4 regions of the Erwinia sp. INIA01 genome follow, and region 2 is predicted to be linked to each of the others. Evidence: predicted binding sites of a transcription regulator. Region 2 holds the regulator's gene; each other region holds the start of a gene.
The links. Region 2 encodes PurR, which represses purine synthesis genes. Its sites were predicted from a motif close to CANGCAAACGTTTGCNTG; they were not measured.

Region 1: cvpA (colicin V production protein) is a predicted target of PurR. The motif match lies at 4,065-4,082, and genes of this name have one in related genera.
Region 3: purE (5-(carboxyamino)imidazole ribonucleotide mutase) is a predicted target of PurR. The motif match lies at 4,319-4,336, and genes of this name have one in related genera.
Region 4: OMR58_RS02670 (NCS2 family permease) is a predicted target of PurR. The motif match lies at 2,459-2,476, and genes of this name have one in related genera.

Annotation. Positions count from the first base shown of each region.
Region 1 covers NZ_JAPDNC010000003.1:54,511-60,224, reverse strand. Annotated here, with positions in the region: gene OMR58_RS05925 (histidine ABC transporter permease HisQ) at 1-201, opposite strand, end outside; gene argT (lysine/arginine/ornithine ABC transporter substrate-binding protein ArgT) at 276-1,058, opposite strand; gene OMR58_RS05915 (UbiX family flavin prenyltransferase) at 1,319-1,888, opposite strand; gene purF (amidophosphoribosyltransferase) at 1,959-3,476, opposite strand; gene cvpA (colicin V production protein) at 3,512-3,997, opposite strand; gene dedD (cell division protein DedD) at 4,292-5,059, opposite strand; gene folC (bifunctional tetrahydrofolate synthase/dihydrofolate synthase) at 5,049-5,714, opposite strand, start outside.
Region 2 covers NZ_JAPDNC010000020.1:33,991-39,704, reverse strand. Annotated here, with positions in the region: gene OMR58_RS24320 (Grx4 family monothiol glutaredoxin) at 1-88, opposite strand, end outside; gene OMR58_RS24315 (C40 family peptidase) at 454-1,317, shown strand; gene cydH (cytochrome bd-I oxidase subunit CydH) at 1,383-1,472, opposite strand; gene purR (HTH-type transcriptional repressor PurR) at 1,768-2,793, shown strand; gene punR (DNA-binding transcriptional activator PunR) at 2,817-3,731, opposite strand; gene punC (purine nucleoside transporter PunC) at 3,843-5,036, shown strand; gene cfa (cyclopropane fatty acyl phospholipid synthase) at 5,365-5,714, shown strand, end outside.
Region 3 covers NZ_JAPDNC010000009.1:22,377-28,090, forward strand. Annotated here, with positions in the region: gene OMR58_RS16285 (MFS transporter) at 1-277, shown strand, start outside; gene OMR58_RS16290 (AAA family ATPase) at 293-1,390, opposite strand; gene cysS (cysteine--tRNA ligase) at 1,446-2,831, opposite strand; gene ppiB (peptidylprolyl isomerase B) at 3,069-3,563, shown strand; gene lpxH (UDP-2,3-diacylglucosamine diphosphatase) at 3,566-4,282, shown strand; gene purE (5-(carboxyamino)imidazole ribonucleotide mutase) at 4,429-4,938, shown strand; gene purK (5-(carboxyamino)imidazole ribonucleotide synthase) at 4,935-5,714, shown strand, end outside.
Region 4 covers NZ_JAPDNC010000002.1:161,381-167,094, forward strand. Annotated here, with positions in the region: gene OMR58_RS02650 (GGDEF domain-containing protein) at 1-440, shown strand, start outside; gene soxS (superoxide response transcriptional regulator SoxS) at 451-873, opposite strand; gene soxR (redox-sensitive transcriptional activator SoxR) at 1,019-1,486, shown strand; gene OMR58_RS02665 (glutathione S-transferase family protein) at 1,528-2,190, shown strand; gene OMR58_RS02670 (NCS2 family permease) at 2,534-3,883, shown strand; gene OMR58_RS02675 (Na+/H+ antiporter) at 4,079-5,714, shown strand, end outside.

The DNA.
Region 1 (5,714 bases), on a different contig from region 2:
TAACAGCATCAGAACGAGGTCAGGCACGCCACGGATCAGCGTGGTGTAACCTTCAAAGATCATCGCCAGCGGGCGGTTATTGGAGAGTTTTGCCCCGGCACCGATTAATCCCAGCACCACGGCGAGTATTACCGAGCTGAGTGCCAGCTCAAGCGTCACTATGGCGCCTTTAAAAATGACTTCAGAATAGCCATACAGCATAAATATTATCCTGTCGTTGTGGTCAAAAATGCAGCCTCACCGCAAGCACAGTGAGGCTGGCAGACAGGGACTACTTAATCGCCGTATACATTAAAGTCGAAATATTTTTTTGCCAACTTATCGTAGGTACCATCTTTGCGAATTTCGTCGAATGCTTTATCGATCGCTGCTTTTAACGCCGGATCGTCTTTACGCATGCCCATACCGGTACCGATACCGAAGATTTTTTCATCTTTCACCGACGGACCGGCAAAGGCGTAGTCCTTACCGGCAGGCTGCTTGAGGAAGCCTTCGCTGGCGGCTACTTCATCCTGGAATGCGGCGTCGATACGACCGGCGGTCAGATCCTGATACACCAGATCCTGGTTCGCGTATGGCGTAACGGTTACACCTTTTGGACGCCAGTTATCATTAGCGTAGGTTTCCTGGGTGGTGCCCTGCAGCAGGCCGATGTTTTTGCCTTTCAGCGATTCCAGGGTTGGCTCGATTTTAGAGCCTTTTGGCGCGATCAGACGGGAGTCGGCCGCGTACAGTTTTTCTGAGAAGGCGATCTCCTGCTGGCGTTTTTCAGTAATCGACAGAGAGGAGATGATAGCGTCAATTTTCTTCGCTTTTAATGAAGGGATAAGCGCATCAAAGTCGCTTTCCACGAAGGTACATTTGGTTTCCATACGCTTACAAATTTCGGTGGCCAGATCGATATCAAAGCCTACCAGCTGCCCCTGGGCATTTTTCATTTCAAACGGTGCATAGGTTGGATCGGTGCCGATACGCAGCGTTTTTGGACCGGCAGCAAATGCGCTGCCTGCTGAGGTGATTGCCAGCAACAGGGAAAGAGCCAGGACCTGCTTTTTCATAGATTACCCTCGAGTCGTCTTATTATAGGATTCGTGATGTTTGTCCACGCAATTGTTTTGCAGATTTCATGCCACATTTTGTGGCAATCTCCGCTTTTTTCAGCGCGTAAAGCAAGGCAGCGTAAATGCCCGGTTTGCTGGGGAATATATAGCAGGTTTGAAGGGACTTAGCGGCAACAATGTTTCACAATGGTGCAACATCTGCACGAAATGCGATTCAGCACCAACATTTGAACCATGCTGGTGCAATGCACCATCCGCTATGCACCCTGCCAGCGCGTGAACAAATCGTTGTCGAGGGTGATATCGAACTGGTCCAGCACGCGGTTCACCGTCTGGTCGACAATCTGCATCACATTTTCCGGGCGGTGATAAAACGCCGGCACCGGCGGCATAATAATCGCCCCCAGCTCCGCTGCGGTGGTCATCATCCGCAGATGGCCCAGGTGCAGCGGCGTTTCGCGCACGCAGAGCACCAGTCGGCGGCGCTCTTTCAGCACCACATCCGCCGCGCGGGTCAGCAGGCCGTCGCTGTAGCTGTGCACAATACCGGACAGGGTTTTCATTGAGCACGGCAGGATCGCCATGCCGTCGGTTTTGAACGATCCGGAAGAGATGCTGGCGGCAATATCGCGCACATCGTGAACCACGTCGGCCAGCGCCTGCACTTCACGCAGCGTATAGTCACTCTCCAGCGCCAGAGTTTGCCGCGCCGCCTGACTCATTATCAGGTGTGTCTCCACGTCGCTGACCTGCTGTAACACCTGCAGCGTGCGAATACCATAGATCACACCACTGGCACCGGAGATGCCGATAATCAGTCTTTTCATACCAAATCCTTAAAAAAAAACGGGCCGGAATTGCTTCCGGCCCATCTTACCTGCTTACACCGCGAAGCGCTTAGCCTTCGTTATGAATTTCCAGGTTTTCGACTTCGTTCTGACGCGCCATCGCTTTGGCATCGTCATTACGCAGCGACTGCAGATACTCAAGGTACTGCTGGTCGACGTCTTTGGTGACGTAAATACCGTTGAACACCGAACATTCGAACTGGGCGATATCCGGGTTCTCTTCCTTCACCGCTTCGATCAGATCGTCAAGGTCCTGGAAAATCAGCGCATCGGCACCGATCAGCTGGCGAATCTCTTCCACTTCGCGGCCGTGAGCAATCAGCTCGGTAGCGCTTGGCATATCAATGCCGTAGACGTTCGGGAAACGAATTTCCGGAGCCGCCGACGCCAGGTACACTTTTTTCGCACCGGCTTCACGGGCCATTTCGATAATCTGCTCGGAGGTCGTACCGCGCACGATAGAATCATCCACCAGCAGCACGTTCTTACCGCGGAATTCCGCACGGTTAGCATTCAGCTTACGGCGAACCGCACTGCGGCGCAGCTGCTGTCCCGGCATGATAAAGGTACGGCCAACGTAACGGTTTTTCACAAAACCCTGACGGTATGGCTTATCAAGAATGCGTGCCATCTCCAGAGCGATATCGCAGGAGGTTTCAGGGATTGGGATCACCACGTCGATGTCCAGATCTTCCCATTCGCGGGCGATTTTCTCACCCAGCTTGGTGCCCATACGCACACGTGCGCTGTACACCGAAATCTTGTCGAGGAAGGAGTCCGGGCGCGCGAAGTAAACGTACTCGAACAGGCACGGGTTAACCTTTGGATTCTCAGCGCACTGGCGGGTAAACAGCTGACCTTTTTCAGTCACGTAAACCGCTTCGCCTGGGGCAACATCGCGCAGGAACTCAAAGCCCAGCGTATCCAGCGCCACGCTTTCAGAGGCCACCATATACTCGGTACGGCCATCAACCAGCGCGCGCTTGCCGATCACTAACGGACGAATGCCGTTCGGATCGCGGAAAGCAACCAGACCGTGACCGATAATCATCGCTACGCAGGCATAGGCACCGCGCACGCGCTGATGCACAGCGGCAACGGCGGAAAAGATATTTTCGGCTTCCAGCGGGTCCTGTTGGAAACGATCCACTTCCTGCGCAAAGATGTTCAGCAGGATTTCAGAATCCGACGTGGTATTAACATGACGGCGACCGGTTTCAAACAGTTCTTTACGCAGCTCGTGCGCATTGGTCAGGTTGCCGTTATGGGCCAGTGTAATCCCGTAAGGAGAGTTCACATAGAAGGGCTGGGCTTCAGAAGCGCTGGAGCTTCCTGCGGTTGGGTAACGCACGTGGCCGATACCCATATTACCCTGCATACGTTGCATGTGGCGGGCTTCAAATACATCGCTGACCAGACCGTTTGCTTTACGCAGGCGGAAGCAATTTAATGCATCGATGGTAACGATGCCTGCGGCATCCTGCCCACGGTGCTGAAGCACCGTTAACGCGTCATAAATCGACTGGTTGACCGGCATAAAACCGGCGATCCCGACAATACCGCACATATTGACATTTCCTCATAGCCGCAACCCCGGTGCGATTACCGGGGCAAAAAACTCGACGTACTCTTCAGGTAGTCAAAGAACCACCCGATAATGTAACTGAACTGAGGGATTAACTTCGACTGCTGCCAGTCGAGGCTTTTGGAAAAGCCGGTGAATGTATCGAGGAAAAACAGCATAGCGGCCACAATCAGTACGCCACGCAGTGCCCCAAAACAGACGCCCAGTACTCTGTCGGTACCCGACAGGCCGGTTTTCTCAACCAGCGAACCAATTACATAGTTAACGATTGCGCCAACGATTAGCGTGGCAACAAATAACACTGCAATGGCGATTCCATTCCGAATCAGCTCGTCTTCAAATCCTGTGAACCAGACGGCAAGGTAGGAGAAGTAATGACTGGCGACAAAGAATGCGCATCCCCAGGTGACGAGAGAAAGTGCTTCCCGAATAAACCCACGGATCAGGCTAACCAGAGCCGAAAAAGCTATAACCGCAATAATGACGTTATCTATCCAGACCATGAACTCTTCCAGTGACAGTAATCGTGAAAACGCCCCTGCATCCAGTTCGGGGCGAATTCTAACAGAAAAAGAAAACGTTTGCGTAGGGTTTTCCTGCGTCGTTTTAAATAAACGAAAACGCTGAAAAAACCGTCGGGTGGGCGACATTCCTGCCGCTCACCACGCCAGAATGCAATTCGTTGATTTGCTTTATATCATGTTGCCTTCGGCCAGACACAGCCCGGTGCCACACCGCGCTTCAACGGGTGGCACCTGTTACAGCTATTGTTGTTTCCGCTCAATCCGCAGGGGCGACTAGCGTGCACCCCAGGGCTTGACGACGCCACCAAGGCCGGAAATGCCCTGTAGCTCACCGACTGCCGCCTGCATTTTGGCTTTCGATGCATCCGGACCGACGTAGATACGGGTGATCTGTCCGGCAACCGGCGTTGCTGGCACGGTGAAAGCACGATAGCCCGAAAGCCGCAGCTGCGCGACGATTTCGTTAACCTTGGCCGCATTTTTCAGCGCACCCAGCTGGACCACATACGCCTGGCCGGTCGGTGCGGCTTCAGCGGCAGCCGGTTTCTCAGCAGGCGTTTCCACCTTAGGCTGAGTCTGCTGCTGCTGCTGAACAGGAGGCTTCTCAATCGGCTTCGGCTTATCGACCGGTTTTTCCACCGGTTTCGGTTTCTCTACCGGCTTCGGCTTTTCAACCACTTTCGGCGGCTGCTGTACCGGTTGCTGGACCGGCTGTTGCTGCACCGGCGGCGGCGAAACCAGCGTGGGCTGATTGTTCGACTTCGGCGCGGTCGATCCGCTGTCGGCCTGCGAGGAATTTTCCCCGTCGGCACGGCTGATGGCTTCGCTTGCCCCTTCCGGCGGCTGCGCCGGCAGCGACTGCGTTACCGGCGGTGCCAGTTCGGTCTCCTGCTGGTCGCCTGGTTTCGGCACCAGCGGAATGGCCGCGAACTCTTCCTTATAGTGTTTCTTTTTACCATCCAGCAGGCCAGGCAGCACGATCACGCCCAGCGCAACAATAATAACGGTGCCGACTAAACGGTTTTGAAACTTACTTGCCACTGCCGTTCTCCGCTGTCATCGTTTCCATTACGTGTGCGACGGTGTGGAATGACCCACACACCAGCACAATGTCCTGTTCCGCCGCCTGCTGCATCGCCTGATGCCAGGCATCGGCCACGGAGCCAAACGCCTGCGCCCCGCTAAGATGGGCAATCAGCTGCTCGGCAGAAGCACCGCGCGGGCCTTCCAGCGGTGCGCAATACCAGTAATCCACCTGCGGACTGAGGCAGGCCAGGGTCCCGGCGATATCTTTGTCGTGCAGCATCCCCACTACCGCGTGAACTTTACCGCGCTGCGGCAGTTCCGCCAGCCGACCGGCAAGATACGCGGCCGCGTGCGGGTTATGCGCCACGTCCAGAATCACCTGCGGTGAATGCGCCACGGTCTGGAAGCGGCCGGGCAGGATTGCCTGATGCAGACTGGCACGAATAGTGGCCTCATCAATCGACAGACCCGACGCCCGCAGTGCAGCCAGCGCGGTGGCGGCATTCGGCAGCGGCACCTGCGGCAGCGGCAGGTTTTCAATACTGCCGCTGGCATCGCGGAACGACCAGCCGCCGTCGGTCAGGCTGTAAGACCAGTCGCGATCGCGCTGCTGCAGCTGCGCGCCAACCTCTCGCGCCACGTCGGCAATGGTTGACGGCATATCAGGTTC
Region 2 (5,714 bases):
CGCAGCTTGGCAGCTTTGGAGAACCTTTCATATACAGCAGGATTGGGTTTTCTGCGATCTGGCGCTGAATTTTTTCAACAGTACTCATAAATGACTTCCTCAGTACGATACTTCGTGTTTAGTTATTGTAGCGATTCTGCTCCGCCGTTGAAAACGACATTTTATGCAGCCCTGATGAACAGAACGCAACAAAATGCAAAATTATGAAAACAAAATAACATTTTCCTATCATCGTTGCAGCGTTTCTCGATGTTGGATTACTTTTTTTTGTTGAGTTAAGCAGCTGATTGCGTTCAATAATTCACCATTTACTTAATCTGTCTTATTGAAACAAAAAACACCTTACCTTTTGTTAAGAAGTTAGATTAGAATTGCCCTAACCCCTGCAAATTGCAGAATTCTTTTTCGATTGCCATGCAGTCATTACACTGAGTTTAACTGTTAATGGGAACGTTGCGTTTAATCATCACGCTTAGCATGCTGGCCTTTGCCCAGCTGTTCTTTAATATGGCGCATGCATCGCCTCATGCTCCCGTTAACGCAAATCAGCATAAAGTTGACCACAACTCTGCGCGTGAGGATGAACGCCGCAAGCGTCGGCCGGTTAAAGCGGCTGCCACGAAAAAAGTCAAAGAACCCCTCATTAAAAAAACCAAAGAGCCTGCGCTTAAGAAAACCAAAGTTTCTGCTACCCAGAAGGCAAAGCTGAAAAAGAGCCAGGAAGCGACGGCCTCACGCGAAGTAAAAACCACCCACATCGGTAAGATGGAGAAAAAACGCTACGGCCGCGAGCGTCTCGCCTCTTTACAGACCAAAAAAGGCAAGAAAGGCCCGCTGCGTGCTATCGAGCGCGATGAGGCTGAATCCCCTGAATCACCGCTGAAGTTGAGCAAAGCGCACCGCGCGCGCTATCAGAAAGCGCGTGAAACGGCGATGAACAAACTGATGGGCCAGTTGGGTAAACCCTACCAGTGGGGAGGCGCATCACCGTCAACCGGTTTCGACTGTAGCGGACTGGTGTGGTATGCCTATAAGGACCTGGTGAAGTTTAAGATCCCGCGTACGGCAAATGAGATGTATCACCTGCGCGATGCTGCGCCGATCAAACGCGATAAACTGGAGAAAGGCGACCTGGTGTTCTTCCGCATCAACGGACGCGGTACCGCCGATCACGTTGGCGTATATCTTGGTGGTGGAAAATTCATTCAGTCACCGAGAACCGGCAAAGACATTCAGGTAAGCGCGCTGGGCGATGATTACTGGCAGGAGCACTATATTGGTGCCCGTCGAATGATGACGCCAAAAACAATTCGCTGATTGCGCAACGCGGTAAGCGATTGCTGAATTGCTAATCGGGAGGAGCCATGCTCCTCCCGATTTTTTTAGTGCAGAATAGCCGTAAAGCTAAATGCAATAATCATCAGTAGCGCACCCACCGTGGTCAGCAGTGAGAATTTCAGATCGGTACTCATCGTCTCTCCTTAATAACCCTGCAAAATGTATGCACAAAGATTTTCCCACAGTTCCCCGTAAAAATCTCGTTTTCTCTGCGCAGCCTTGTTAGAATTCCTCTTTTCCGTTGCGCAACAGTAGCGGATAACGGTTTTTGCCAGCTCTGCAGTCACTCTACGGACGATTTTTTCCCCTTTCCGACCCGTTGCGACAGCATCCAAACCACTTTGGTCTGGTGGGAAAAGGCTGCACCCAGGCAAACGTTTAACCAACCTGTTATCAAATAGTTACGATAACACCAGGAGCATAAGTTTAATGGCAACAATTAAGGATGTGGCAAAGCGAGCCGGGGTGTCTACAACCACGGTTTCCCACGTAATTAATAAAACGCGCTTTGTAGCCGAAGAGACCCGTGAAGCGGTGTGGGCAGCAATTAAGGAATTGCACTATTCCCCCAGCGCCGTGGCACGCAGTCTGAAGGTCAACCACACCAAAACCATCGGCCTGCTCGCCACCTCCAGCGAAGCGCCCTATTTTGCCGAAATTATTGAAGCCGTGGAAAACCGCTGCTTTGCCAAAGGCTATACCCTGATCCTTGGGAATGCACATAACGACCTGAACAAACAGCAGGCTTATCTGTCGATGATGGCGCAGAAGCGCGTCGACGGGCTGCTGGTGATGTGCTCTGAGTACCCGGATTCATTAATCTCGATGCTGGAAGACCACCGCAATATCCCGATGGTGGTCATGGACTGGGGTGAATCGCGCGGAGATTTCACCGATACCGTGCTGGATAACGCCTTTGAAGGCGGCTATCTGGCCGGGCGTTATCTGATTGAGCGTGGGCATCGTGATATCGGTGCCATCCCGGGACAGCTGGAGCGTAACACCGGCGGCGGTCGCCATGCGGGGTTCCTCAAGGCGCTGAACGAAGCCGGGATTACACTGCGTGAAGAGTGGCTGGTTCAGGGCGACTTTGAACCTGAATCCGGCTATCGGGCCATGCAGCAGATTCTGGGGCAGAAACAGCGCCCGACCGCCATCTTCTGCGGCGGCGACGTCATGGCGATGGGTGCAATTTGCGCCGCGGACGAGATGGGCCTGCGCGTTCCACAGGATATTTCAGTGATCGGCTATGATAACGTGCGCAACGCACGCTATTTCACACCGGCGCTGACCACGGTGCACCAGCCGAAAGAGCGGCTGGGAGAAACCGCGTTCGATATGCTGCTCGATCGCATCACCAGCAAGCGTGAAGAACCGCAGACCATTGAAGTTCATCCGTCACTGATTGAACGCCGCTCCGTGGCCGATGGTCCGTTCCGCGACTATCGCCGCTAATCCCTTGCTCGTTTACCGTTCGCTCAGGCGGACGGTTCACTCAGCCATTCAGCATTCAGCGTATCGCTGTCGCCAACATAATCCAGCAGCCAGCGCAGCGCCGGTGATGCACTCTGTTCCGACCAACTCAAGCAGCATGGGCTGATCGGGAACGGGTTTGCCAGCGTCAGTTCCGCAATTCCCCCTTCAGCAATCCAACCCTGGGCAAAGTGCCCCGGGATCATGCCGACGCACAGTCCGGCGCGCAGGCAGTCTAACGCGCTGTCCCAGTCCGGGACCACCAGCCGCCGCTGATTATCCAGCGTCCAGGTGTTACGCTTCGGCAACGCGCGCGAGGTGTCCTCCAGCGTCAGAGATGGCCATTCCCGCAGCAGATCGTCGCTAAGCGGTCCCGTCTGTTGCAATAAGGGATGATCCGCCTGCACGACACAGCGCCAGTTAAGGCTGCCCATATCGCGAAAGGCGAAGCGCCCGCCCACCGGCACCGCCTGCGTAGCCCCGATAGCCGCATCAACGCGGCCATCCGCCAGCGCATCCCATACGCCGTTAAACACTTCGGGGAAGATATGCAGTTCCATATCGGGGAAGTGACGGTAGAAATCGACGATAAGCTGACGGGTACGCTGCGGCCTGACGATGCGGTCAACGGCGATATTAATCTGACCGCGCCAGCCGTTAGCCACCTGCTGACAGCGGCGTCGTGTGGCAAGCATTTTTTTGATAACAAAACGCCCTTCTTCGCTGAACACCCGTCCCGCTTCTGTCAGTACCACATCGCGATGGCGGCGCTCAAACAGGCTGACGGCCAGCCACTGCTCCAGCTGGCGTACGGTATAGCTCACCGCAGAAGGCACGCGGTGAAGCTCAGCCGCTGCGGCGGTAAAACTGCCGGTTCTGGCAACGGCTTCAATCACTTCCAGAGAATGTTCTGACCACATCGCTTTGCCTGCAAATTTTTTCAACGGAACTGACGAATATTAGCGTTTCACAAGCGTAAGTGCATCCCTTTACACTCCCTGCGATAAAAAACTGCCCTGTACGAGTAAAATATGCCTTCAAAATTCTTTATCGTTTATCTGGCCATGCTGAGCATGCTGGGTTTCCTTGCTACCGATATGTACCTGCCCGCTTTTGGTGAGATGCAGCAGGATCTTGCCACCGGTTCTGGCGTTATCAGCGCCAGCCTGAGCATCTTCCTTGCCGGCTTTGCCTGCGCACAGCTGATTTGGGGATCACTGTCCGACCGCCTTGGCCGCAAGCCCGTGCTGCTGGTGGGGCTGGGAATGTTCGCCATCGGCTGTGCTGCCATGATGTGGGTGCATTCCGCCCCATGGCTGCTGTTTTTCCGTTTCATGCAGGCTGTGGGTGTGTGTGCCGCCGCCGTAAGCTGGCAGGCCCTGGTTGTCGATCGCTACAGCGCCGAGCAGGCAAAACGCGTATTCGCCACCATTATGCCGCTGGTTGCGCTTTCACCGGCGCTGGCACCGCTGATGGGGGCCTGGCTGCTGGAGCATTTTTCCTGGCGGGCAATCTTTGTTGCGCTGCTGTTGATTAGCGTGATCTTGCTGATCCCCACACTGCGCCTGTCCGGCCGTGCATCCGCAGAGAAAGCGGCAGCTAAGGGCCCGGCACCTGGTTTCCTGACGCTGTTGAAATCCCCGGTATACAGCGGTAACGTGCTGGTGTTTGCCGCCTGTTCCGCCAGCTTCTTTGCCTGGCTGACCGGCTCACCGTTTATCCTCGGTAATCTGGGCCTGTCTCCTGCCGATATCGGTCTGAGCTATGTGCCGCAGACTATTGCCTTTCTGATTGGTGGCTTTGGCTGTCGCGCACTGCTAAATCGTTTCTCCGGCGGGCAGCTGCTGCCGTGGATGCTGCTGTGCTTTAGCCTGGGGGTTATCGCGCTGTTTATCGCCGCGCAGCAGCAGGCGCCATCTTTGTACAGTCTGCTCACGCCGTTCTGCGTCATGTCGATGGCCAGTGGTGCAATTTATCCGGTGGTGGTGTCCAGCGCCCTGCTGCCGTTCCCACAGGCAACGGGGAAAGCCGCCGCATTGCAAAATATGCTGCAGCTTGGACTGTGCTTTATCGCCAGTCTTGCCGTTTCAACCTGGATTGAATCACCGCTAGAAACCACTGTGCGTGTCATGTTACTGACCATTTTACTGGCTACAATTGGCTATCTGATGCAGCGCAAAGCCGCGAGAAAAATGGCTCTGCAAGCGATGGAAAATGCAGGGTGATATGCTGTAAAATCACTTGGTTAGCAAGCTAACAATAATGCATTGAATATTGTCTGACGGGAGCATATACTCGTCAGGCACTATAAAATAACAAGTTACCAACATTTAAATCCGGAGATCGCTTTGGCGGTGTTCGGTGTTTTTTTACTGACAAGGCTGTCATACCGTTCTGTTATGTTACGTCTGTTTCAGCCTCTGCCGGTTATAATTCAGTCCTCTGTTAACGTCGGATATCAGACTGCGGCTCTGCCGTGAGTTTTCTCATAAATCTGTAGAAATTGACTATCCTTTTCTCAGGTTTCAATCACACAGGGTGATGGAGAAGCTAATGAGTTCATCGTGTATAGAAGAAGTGAGCCTGGAAGACAACCAGTGGTACCGAATTGTCCAGGAGATGTTGCGCAAGGCTGACATAGAAATAAACGGTTCCCGTCCATGGGATATCCGAATCAGTAATCCCAACTTTTTTAAACGCGTGCTGCAGGAAGGCTCGCTGGGGTTGGGTGAAAGTTATATGGACGGCTGGTGGCAGTGCGATCGGCTGGATACTTTTTTCCAGCGTGTGCTGCTGGCAAGACTCGATCAACAACTCCCCCACCATTTTAAAGACACGCTTCGTGTTGCCGCCGCTCGCCTGACCAACCTCCAGTCGCGAAAAAGGGCCTGGATTGTCGGTAA
Region 3 (5,714 bases), on a different contig from region 2:
CGGGATTGGTATCGGCTGGCCACATCTGCTGACCCGGGTGCTGGAGGTAACGCCTGCAGAAGATCAGGACGCCGCCGCCACTTCGATTTCTACCGTACAGCTATTCGCTACCGCACTGGGCGCTGCGCTCTCCGGCATGCTGGCGAATATGGGCGGGCTGAACGTGCCGGGGGGCACTGAGGGGGCAATCAGCGCTTCGCGGGTGCTGTTTGGCGTGCTGGCGCTGGCACCGCTGCTGGCAATCTACAGCGCCAGCCGGGCGGCTAAAGCCAGGTAACCAGAACGATGCCGCTCAGACGGCGGCATCGCTTATCACCGTTGCGCCATCGACCTGACCCAGCTGGTAATGCCGCACCTCCGCATGTTCAGCAATCAGCTGTGCCAGCAGCGGCGAATGGCTGGTCACCCACAGCTGGCTGTAGCGGCTGGCTTCGGCAATCAGCTCAGCGAGCGCGGGCAGCAGATCGGGATGCAGGCTGTTTTCCGGCTCGTTAAGCGCCATAAATGCGGGCGGACGCGGGCTGAGCAGCGCCACCACCAGGCAGAGAAAGCGCAGCGTACCGTCGGACAGCTCGGCGGGCTCCAGCGGCCGCAGAATACCCTGGCGATGCATCAACAGCTGAAAGCGCCCGCCCTGCGCGTCCACTTCAAAACGGCTGTCGGGAAACGCCCGCTCAAGAATTGAGAACAGCAGCTCGCTGTGGCCGCGCTCGCGAATGGTTTCAAAGGCGGCGGCCAGATTGCTGCCGTCGTGGGCCAGCACCGGTGAGCGAATGCCCACCTGCGGCGCACGCAGCGCGCTGCCCGGCCACACGGCAAATTCATGGTAGAAACGCCAGCCGCGCAGGCTCTCGCGCACCTGCGACACCTCCGGGTAAAGATGCGGTTCCGCCAGCTGAGCAAACACCGACTCTTCCGCGTGCAGCGAGGCCGGATAAGCCACTCTTTCACCCTCGATATTTTGCAAAAACGCAGTCTGGTTGTTGCGCTCCAGCAGCTGCGCCGATCGGCGGCGTCGCTGGCCGCTCAGCCACAGCTGTTCTTTTTTCACCAGCGGGTCGAGGTTAAACAGGCTGATCAGCGGCTCGGGGAAACCGATTTCCAACTGGTAGTCGAAGTCGTTCATCTCAACCGCCAGCACCATGCGTTTGAGTTCGCTGTTGCGTTCACCCGGCCGCTTTCCACCCGCCCACATCGCCTTCTGAATGCCACCGTCCTGCGCCAGCCCCAGCGACAGGCGTTCGCACGCCGCTTCGTGCAGCAAACGCACCGCTTTATACAGATTGGATTTGCCGCAGCCGTTGGGGCCACTGATGACATTCAGCTGGCCGAGTTCAAACTCAAGATGGCGGATGGAGCGGTAGTTAGTGAGGGCAAACTGACGGATCATATCAACGCGTCCCGGATGTAAAACGGGCCAGCGATTGCCGGCCCGGAGTGAGGAGTTACTTACGACGCCAGCTGGTACCGGCAGGGCCATCTTCAAGAATAATGCCCAGCTCATTCAGCTTATCGCGGGCCACATCGGCCTGCGCCCAGTTCTTCTCTTTACGCGCATCGTTGCGCATTTTAATCAGCGCTTCGATCTCCGCCACTTCATCATCGTTGCTCTGCGCCCCGCTTTGCAGGAACAGTTCCGGGTCCTGCTCCAGCAGGCCAAGCACACCTGCCAGCTGACGCAGACGGGCAGCCAGCGCATCGGCAGCGGTTTTATCTTCTGACTTCAGGCGGTTAACCTCACGCGCCAGGTCGAACAGCGCCGAGTAGGCTTCCGGCGTGTTGAAGTCGTCATCCATCGCCTCGCGGAAGCGGGCTTCAAACGCTTCGCCACCGGCAGGCGCTGCCGACGCATCGGTATTACGCAGCGAGGTGTAGAGGCGTTCCAGCGCAGCGCGCGCCTGGTTCAGGTTATCTTCGCCGTAGTTCAGCTGGCTGCGATAGTGGCCGGACATCAGGAAGTAGCGCACGGTTTCCGCGTCGTAGTGCGCCAGCACGTCGCGCACGGTAAAGAAGTTGTTCAGCGATTTTGACATCTTCTCGCGGTCAACCATCACCATGCCGGAGTGCATCCAGTAGTTCACATACGGGCCATCGTGGGCGCAGGTGGACTGAGCAATTTCGTTTTCATGGTGTGGGAACATCAGATCGGAACCACCGCCGTGAATGTCAAAGTGGTGGCCAAGCTGTTTGCAGTTCATCGCCGAGCACTCAATGTGCCAGCCCGGACGACCGTTGCCCCACGGCGATGCCCAGCCCGGCTCATCGGACTTGGACATTTTCCACAGCACGAAGTCCATCGGGTTGCGTTTTACATCAGCCACTTCCACGCGCGCACCGGCCTGCAGCTGTTCCAGATCCTGACGCGACAGCGAACCGTAGGTCGGGTCGCTGTCTACGGAGAACATCACGTCGCCGTTGCTGGCGACATAGGCGTGCTCACGGGCGATCAGCGTGCTCACCAGTTCGATGATTTCATCAATATGGCGGGTCGCACGCGGCTCCTGGTCCGGCGGCAGAATGTTCAGCGCGGCAAAATCGGTGTGCATTTCGGCAATCATGCGGTCGGTCAATTCACCGATCGTTTCGCCATTCTCGTTGGCACGCTTGATGATTTTGTCATCAATATCGGTGATGTTACGCACGTACTTCAGTGAATAGCCGAGGTAACGCAGATAGCGAGCCACTACGTCAAACGCCACAAAGGTCCTGCCGTGTCCAATGTGACAGAGGTCATAAACGGTAATGCCGCACACGTACATGCCAACTTGACCGGCATGGATAGGTTTAAATTCCTCTTTTTGACGACTCAGGGTGTTGAAAATCTTTAGCATTGAGACATTCCGTTTTAGGCGTGTGCGGGGTTAATGATAAAAATGATAATCCCGTATTCTGACGCATTTTTCATGCCAGCGCTACGCCAGGTATCGCTATAGCGCGGATGTTGTTATGCAGCAGGGCTGACTCGCCATCACATTTTGTGATATAAGACCCGTCTGCCGCACGGAGCGGACATTTGTCCATTCCACCGGCGCGCATTCTTAATACTCTAACCCTGACAGGATGAAAATATGGTCACTTTCCAGACTAACCACGGCGATATCGTAATCAAAACCTTTGATGACAAAGCGCCGGCAACCGTAAAAAACTTCCTGGAGTACTGCCGTGAAGGCTTCTACGACAACACCATTTTTCACCGCGTAATTAACGGTTTCATGATTCAGGGCGGCGGTTTCGAACCTGGCATGAAGCAGAAAAACACCAAAGACGAGATCCGCAACGAAGCGAACAACGGTCTGAAGAACACCAAAGGCACCCTGGCGATGGCGCGTACTCAGGCTCCTCACTCTGCTACCGCACAGTTCTTTATCAACGTTGCCGACAACGACTTCCTGAACTTCCGTGACGAAAGCCTGCAGGGCTGGGGTTACTGCGTGTTCGCTGAAGTGGTTGAAGGTATGGACGTGGTTGAGAAAATCAAAGCCGTTTCTACCGGCCGCAGCGGTATGCACCAGGACGTGCCAAAAGACGACGTGATTATCCAGAAAGTTACCGTCAGCGAGTAATAATGTCGCACACGCTGTTTATCGCAGATATTCATCTGTGTGTTGAGGAACCGGCAATTACTGCCGGTTTTCTTCATTTTTTACGCCGGGAAGCGCAGCATGCTGACGCCCTCTATATTCTTGGCGATCTGTTTGAGGCCTGGATCGGCGACGACGATCCGAATCCACTACACGCCGAAGTCGCTCAGGCTCTGAGCCAGCTCAACATCCCCTGCTTCTTTATTCACGGCAACCGCGATTTCCTGGTCGGCAAACGCTTTGCCCGCGCGGCAGGCATGACTCTGCTGCCGGAAGAGCAACTGCTGGATCTTTACGGTAAGCGCGTGCTGATTATGCACGGCGATACGCTCTGTACCGACGATGTCGGCTATCTGCGTTTCCGTGCCAAAGTGCATCAGCCCTGGCTGCAAAAACTGTTCCTCGCCCTGCCGCTGTTTATTCGCCAGCGTATTGCGGTGAAAATGCGCGCCGGAAGTAAAGAGGCGAACAGCAGCAAAGACATGGCGATTATGGACGTGAATCAGCAGGCCGTTGTGGCAGTAATGCATCGCCATCATGCGCCAATCCTGATCCACGGCCACACCCATCGCCCGGCGGTACATCAGCTGATGGTTGACGGTCACCCGGCCGAAAGAATTGTTCTGGGTGCCTGGCACGAGCAGGGATCGATGATCCGAGTCAGTGCAGAAGAGACGGCGCTGATTTCCTTCCCGTTCTGAATCAAAATTTTGCCCTGAGATGGCGTGATAATCCGCTACGCAACCGTTTTCCTTGCCGCTGACTCATGCTATTCTCTCAGCCCTTCCCATCGGGTAGCCCCAGGGTTACTACGGTGACGTTTTACAATCACAGGAGTCAGCCCCGCATGTCATCTAACGCCGCACCGGCCCGCATTGCTATTGTTATGGGTTCCAAAAGTGACTGGGCAACCATGCAGTTTGCAGCGGAAATCCTCACCAGCCTGGACGTTCCCTTCCACTGTGAAGTGGTTTCTGCCCACCGTACCCCGGACAAGCTGTTTAGCTTTGCCGAACAGGCTGCGGATAACGGCTATCAGGTGATTATTGCAGGCGCAGGCGGCGCGGCTCACCTGCCGGGTATGCTGGCAGCCAAAACGCTGGTTCCGGTGCTGGGCGTGCCGGTACAGAGCGCGGCACTGAGCGGCGTCGACAGCCTTTATTCCATCGTGCAGATGCCACGCGGCATTCCGGTTGGCACGCTGGCGATTGGTAAAGCCGGTGCGGCCAATGCAGCCTTGCTGGCGGCGCAAATCGTTGCCCTGCACGATGCCGAGCTGGCAACACGTCTGGCGGCATGGCGTCAGTCCCAGACCGATGAAGTGCTGAACAACCCGGACCCACGGGGTGAGGCATGAAACCGGTTTGCGTATTAGGTAACGGACAGCTTGGCCGCATGCTGCGCCAGGCGGGGGAACCGCTGGGGATCGCCGTTTATCCGGTCGGTCTGGATGCGGAACCGGAAGCGCTGCCGATTGCAGCCAGCGTAATTACCGCTGAAATTGAACGCTGGCCGGAAACCGCGCTGACTCGCGAACTGGCAGGTCATAACGCCTTCGTTAACCGCGATATTTTCCCCCAGCTTGCCGACCGTCTGACACAAAAACAGCTGCTTGACCGGCTGGGTCTGGCCACCGCGCCGTGGCAGCTGCTTTCCTCCGCCGACCAGTGGCCGCAGGTGTTTACCACCCTCGGTGAACTGGCAATCGTCAAACGCCGTACCGGTGGCTACGACGGACGCGGACAGTGGCGCCTGCGCGCGAATGAAACCAATTCATTACCGGAAGAGTGCTACGGCGAGTGCATCGTTGAGCGCGGCATTAACTTCTCCGGCGAAGTGTCGCTGGTAGGCGCGCGCGGGCACGATGGCCGCACGGTATTCTACCCGCTGACTCATAACCTGCATCAGGACGGTATTCTGCGTACCAGCGTCATGCTGCCGGTGGTGAATGCTGCCCATCAGCAGCAGGCCGAGCAGATGCTGTCAGCCATCATGAACGAGCTGAACTACGTCGGCGTGATGGCGATGGAGTGCTTCGTGGTGCCGGAAGGTCTGCTGATTAACGAGCTGGCCCCGCGCGTGCACAACAGCGGCCACTGGACGCAGAATGGCGCATCGATTAGCCAGTTCGAG
Region 4 (5,714 bases), on a different contig from region 2:
TACTGTTTATCGACGGCAACCGCTTCAAAGAGGTCAACGATCGGTTCGGCCATGCGGCGGGCGACAGGGTGCTGAGGGTTGTCGCTCAGCGGCTTCGGGCCCGGCTGCGTAAAGACGATCTGGTGGCGAGGCTCGGCGGCGACGAGTTTGCCATTCTGCTGACGTCGATCGATCGCGAAGAGCAGGCGGCGCAGGTGGCACGGGATATCACTGCCGAGATGCGGCAGCCTGTAAAACTGGGTGACGGTACGCTATTACCTCAGACGCTGAGTATTGGCGTTGCCTTAGGCAAGCACCATCAGAGTACTGAGGTGCTGCTTGCCCAGGCGGACAGCGCGATGTATCAGATTAAACAGCGGGGCGGTGGCTGGTTCTTGTCCCCGTCGTTCTGGGAACTGACCCCCGGGGTGCCACCGGAGAGAGAGGCGGCACCGTGCTGACCCGGGCGGGTCAGTTGCAGACGGTGCTGACTTTACTGCTGCTGCGCGAAAATCCGCTCATCGCAAAGTCGCTACAGTCGAAATTCCAGCTGCCGCGCTGGAGTGCCTGGCGACGCATGGTGTGGCGATAGGCGGTCGGCGTTTGCGAGAACTGACGGCGGAACACGCGGGAAAAAGTCTGCTGTGAGTCGTAGCCATACTGCATGGCGATATCAAACACCGGGCGCTGGGTTTTCCGCAGCTCTTCTGCCGCCAGCGTCAGGCGGCGCTCGCGAATATAGCCCCCCAGCGTTTGCTTGGTTACGGTGCGGAACATGCGCTGTAGATGCCATTTCGAATAGCCCGATTTGGCCGCCACTTCATCAATCGACAGCGTTTTATCAAGATTGCTTTCGATCCAGTCGGTAAGGGTGCGGATGATGTCATCATGCATACATTTTTCTCCCTGGTTCTGCGTCAAATCTGGCCGCCATAACAACTGACGTATCAGAAACGGATGGGCACGATGGAACACGCATCTCGCCCTTTCAATGGAGGCTGAGTATAATTCCTCAAGTTAACTTGAGGTAAAGAGCTAAATGAAAAAAAGCGGCAACTCCCCCAACAAGCGTGAACTGACCCCCGGCGACGTGGCGCAGCGCTGCGGTGTCGCAGTTTCTGCGCTGCATTTCTATGAAAGCAAAGGATTAATCAGCAGCCATCGCAACGCGGGGAATCAGCGCCGCTATACGCGAGACGTGCTGCGCCGGGTGGCGATTATCAAGATTGCCCAGCGTATCGGCATTCCGCTGGCGACAATTGGCGACAACTTAATGCAGTTCCCGCCGGGTAAACGCATGTCGCCGAGAGAGTGGGCGGTGCTGTCGAAGCAGTGGCGCGACGAGCTGGATAGCCGTATCGAAATGCTCACCCACCTGCGTGACGATCTGGATGGCTGCATCGGCTGCGGTTGCCTCTCCATGGAAGACTGCCCGCTGCGTAACCCGAATGACCGACTGAGCGAACAGGGGACCGGGGCGATCCTGCTGGATGTGAAAAGCAGCTGAGCCAAACCTATACTTCAGATTTGGCGTTGACAGGAGCGAGCATGATCACCGTACATCATCTGAACAACTCCCGTTCGCAGCGCGTGCTGTGGCTGCTGGAAGAGCTGGACGTGCCTTATCAGATCAAGCGCTATCAGCGAGAGCCGAGCATGCTGGCCCCCGAAGCGCTGAAAAAAATCCATCCGCTGGGGAAATCACCGGTTATCACCGATGGCAACCGGGTGATTGCCGAGTCCGGCGCGATTCTGGAGTACCTTGAGTCGCGCTATGACGACGAAGAAAGGCTGACTTTAATAGAAGAAGAGGAGCAGCTGCAATCCCGCTATTGGCTGCACTATGCCGAAGGATCGCTGATGCCGCTGCTGGTGATGAAGCTGATTTTCAGCCGGATGGGTCAGGCACCGGTGCCCTGGCTGCTCAGGCCGGTTGGCAGCGCGTTTGGCAAAGGGGTGCAGAAAGCGTATCTGGACAAGCAGCTGGCCACCCATCGGAAGTTCATCGAGCAGCACCTGGCGCAGCATGCGTGGTTTGCCGGCAGCCGCTTCAGCATTGCCGACGTGCAGATGAGCTTTCCACTGCTGGCGCTGACCGCGCGAGGTGGTCGTGCAGACAGCCCGGGGATTCAAAACTGGCTGGATAAAATTCAGCATCGCGGTGCCTGGCAGCGTGCGTTGCAAAAGGGCGGTGAAATCACTCTCTCCTGACGGATTTTTCGCGCTTTCTCAGCTGTTCATAAGAAAGCGCTATTTTTGCCGTACCGCGTATCTCTATAAAGTTTCTTTTAAGCCGGGATTCACGTTGAATCACCGAGTTGCCGATTATGGAATAAATAAAGATAACCGTGAACAGGTGTTGAAAACAGACCGTTAAACGCTGGATAATCGTTTGCCTTTTAATTAAGCATCTAAATTACGCGGTTATAAACACGAAAAAAGGAAACCTTATTCTTTTTCTCGTGAATATTGCATCGAAGACGCAAACGTTTACGTCCATTTGCTTCAACGGTGCCACGCAGCAATAGTTCATAAGAAATTTCAGGGGATTACTATGTCGACTCCTTCTAAACCGGCCGGTGGTACGTTAGACACCTGGTTCAAAATATCCGCGCGCGGTAGCAGCGTGCGTACCGAAGTTCTGGCCGGTCTGACCACGTTTCTGGCCATGGTGTATTCGGTCATTGTGGTGCCGGGCATGCTGGGCAAAGCCGGTTTCTCACCGACGGCGGTATTTGTTGCCACCTGTCTGGTTGCCGGATTTGGCTCATTGTTGATGGGACTGTGGGCGAATTTGCCAATGGCTATCGGCTGCGCCATCTCCCTGACTGCCTTCACCGCCTTTAGTCTGGTGTTGGGTCAGCAGATTAGCGTGCCGGTTGCGCTGGGCGCGGTGTTCCTGATGGGTATCCTGTTTACCGTCATCTCCGCAACCGGGATTCGCGCCTGGATACTGCGCAATTTACCGATGGGCGTGGCGCACGGTACTGGCGTAGGTATCGGTCTGTTCCTGCTGCTGATTGCCGCCGACGGCGTTGGCCTGGTCGTAAAAAACCCGGCTCCGGGCCTGCCGGTAGCGCTGGGTCACTTCGTCTCCTTCCCGGTAATTATGTCGCTGCTGGGGTTGGCGGTGATTTTTGGTCTGGAAAAACGCCGCGTCCCCGGTGGCATCCTGTTAACCATTATCGGAATTTCAGTGATTGGGCTGATCTTTGATCCTTCAGTGAAATACCAGGGCCTGTTTGCCATGCCGAGCCTGAGCGATGCGCAGGGCAACTCTCTGGTGTTCAGCCTGGACATTCTCGGTGCGTTGCAGCCTGCGGTACTGCCAAGCGTGCTGGCGCTGGTGATGACGGCGGTATTTGATGCCACCGGCACCATTCGCGCCGTTGCCGGTCAGGCGAACCTGCTGGATAAAAACAATCAGATTATCGACGGCGGTAAAGCGCTGACCAGCGACTCGGTGAGCAGCATCTTCTCCGGTCTGGTGGGCGCAGCGCCTGCGGCGGTGTATATCGAGTCTGCGGCCGGTACGGCGGCGGGCGGTAAAACCGGCCTGACGGCGGTGGTGGTTGGCGTGCTGTTCCTGCTGATCCTGTTCCTGTCGCCGCTGGCGTATCTGGTACCGGGCTATGCGACCGCACCTGCGCTGATGTACGTTGGCCTGTTGATGCTGAGCAACGTGTCGAAAATCGACTTCGATGATTTCGTTGATGCGATGTCCGGCCTGCTGGCCGCGGTATTTATCGTGCTGACCTGCAACATTGTGACCGGCATTATGATCGGTTTCGGTTCGCTGGTGATTGGCCGCATTGTGGCCGGTGAATGGCGCAAGCTGAATATCGGCACCGTGGTTATCGCGGTAATACTGGTTGCCTTCTATGCGGGCGGCTGGGCGATTTAATCCTGTTCCGGGGCCGAAATCTTCGGCCCCACCTTCAGATGTCACTGAATTTTCCCCTCGACGCACATCCTGTTTTTCATCAGTTTATTTATTTGCTTTACTATAACCAGTGTCTTACGGCGCTGCCGGATAGGGCATGGCTCTTGCCTTGCCGGCGTTCACCTGCACACAACTGGAAGATAAATAAAGGAAAACATGGAAATCTTCTTTACCATCCTGATCCTGATGCTGGTCGTTTCGCTGTCGGGCGTCGCCGCGCGAATGATCCCATTTCAAATCCCCCTGCCGCTGGTTCAAATCGCCGTGGGCGCGCTGCTTGCCTGGCCGACGTTTGGTTTGCATGTCGATTTTGACCCGGAGCTGTTCTTAGTGCTGTTTATCCCGCCGCTGCTGTTTGCCGACGGCTGGAAAACCCCCACCAGTGAATTTTTGCACCACGGGCGCGAGATTATCGGCCTGGCGCTGGTGCTGGTACTGATTACCGTGGTGGGGATTGGCTACCTGATTTACTGGCTGGTTCCGGGCATCCCGCTGATCCCGGCGTTTGCCCTGGCGGCGGTGCTGTCACCGACCGATGCCGTGGCGCTGTCCGGCATCGTTGGGGAAGGGCGCATCCCGAAAAAGATTATGGCGATCCTGCAGGGCGAAGCGTTGATGAACGACGCATCGGGCCTGGTATCGCTGAAGTTTGCCGTCGCGGTGGCGATGGGCACTATGGTGTTTACCGTTTCCGGCGCCTCGCTGGAATTCCTCAAGGTGGCGATTGGCGGCCTGCTGGCGGGTATCGCTATCTGCTGGCTGTACGGTAAATCCCTGCGCCTGTTCAGCCGCTGGAGCGGTGACGACCCGGCAACGCAGACCGTGCTGCTGCTGCTGCTGCCGTTTGCCTCCTACCTGATTGCGGAACACATTGGCGTTTCCGGCATTCTGGCCTCGGTCGCCGCCGGGATGACCATCTCCCGCTCCGGCATTATCCGCCAGGCTCCGCTGGCGATGCGCCTGCGCGCCAACGGGGCCTGGCAGATGCTGGAATTCGTCTTTAACGGCATGGTGTTCCTGATGCTGGGCCTGCAGCTGCCGGGCATTCTGGAGATTTCCGTGCGGCAGGCCGATGCCGATCCCAACGTGGAACTGTGGGCGCTATTTGCTTCCGTTGTCACCATTTACGCCGCGCTGATGCTGGTGCGCTTTGGCTGGCTATGGGGCATGCGTTACATCAGCCGCCATATGCTGAAGAAGCGCCCGATGGAGTTTTCCAGCTATACCACCCGTGAGCTGCTGATCGCCTCCTTCGCTGGCGTGCGCGGTGCGATTACCCTCGCTGGTGTGCTGTCGATTCCGCTGCTGTTAAGCAACGGCAACGACTTCCCGGCACGCTATGAGCTGGTGTTTCTCGCGACCGGCGTGATCCTCTTCTCCCTGCTGGTGGGCGTGGTGATCTTACCGCTGCTGCTGCGTGGGATTGAAGGGACCGATAAAACGGGTCACCGCCGTGAAGTGCAGATGGCACGAGCGGTCATGGCCGGAACGGCGATTGAAAGCCTGTACAAAATGGAAGAGCGCCTGCTGGCCGATAGCGAAGAGACTTCCGACCCTGAGCTGCTGAAAGAGGTCAGTTCGCGGGTGATTGGTAATCTGCGCCGCCGGGTGGATGGCAAAGAGGATCTGGAGCGCGCGCTGTATGCGGAGAATCTGGAACGTCGCTTCCGCCTGACCGGCCTGCGTGCCGAGCGCGGCGAGCTGTATCACCTGCGTGCTACGCAACAGATCAGCGACGAAACGATGCAAAAGCTGCTGCACGACCTTGACCTGCTGGAAACGCTGCTGAGCG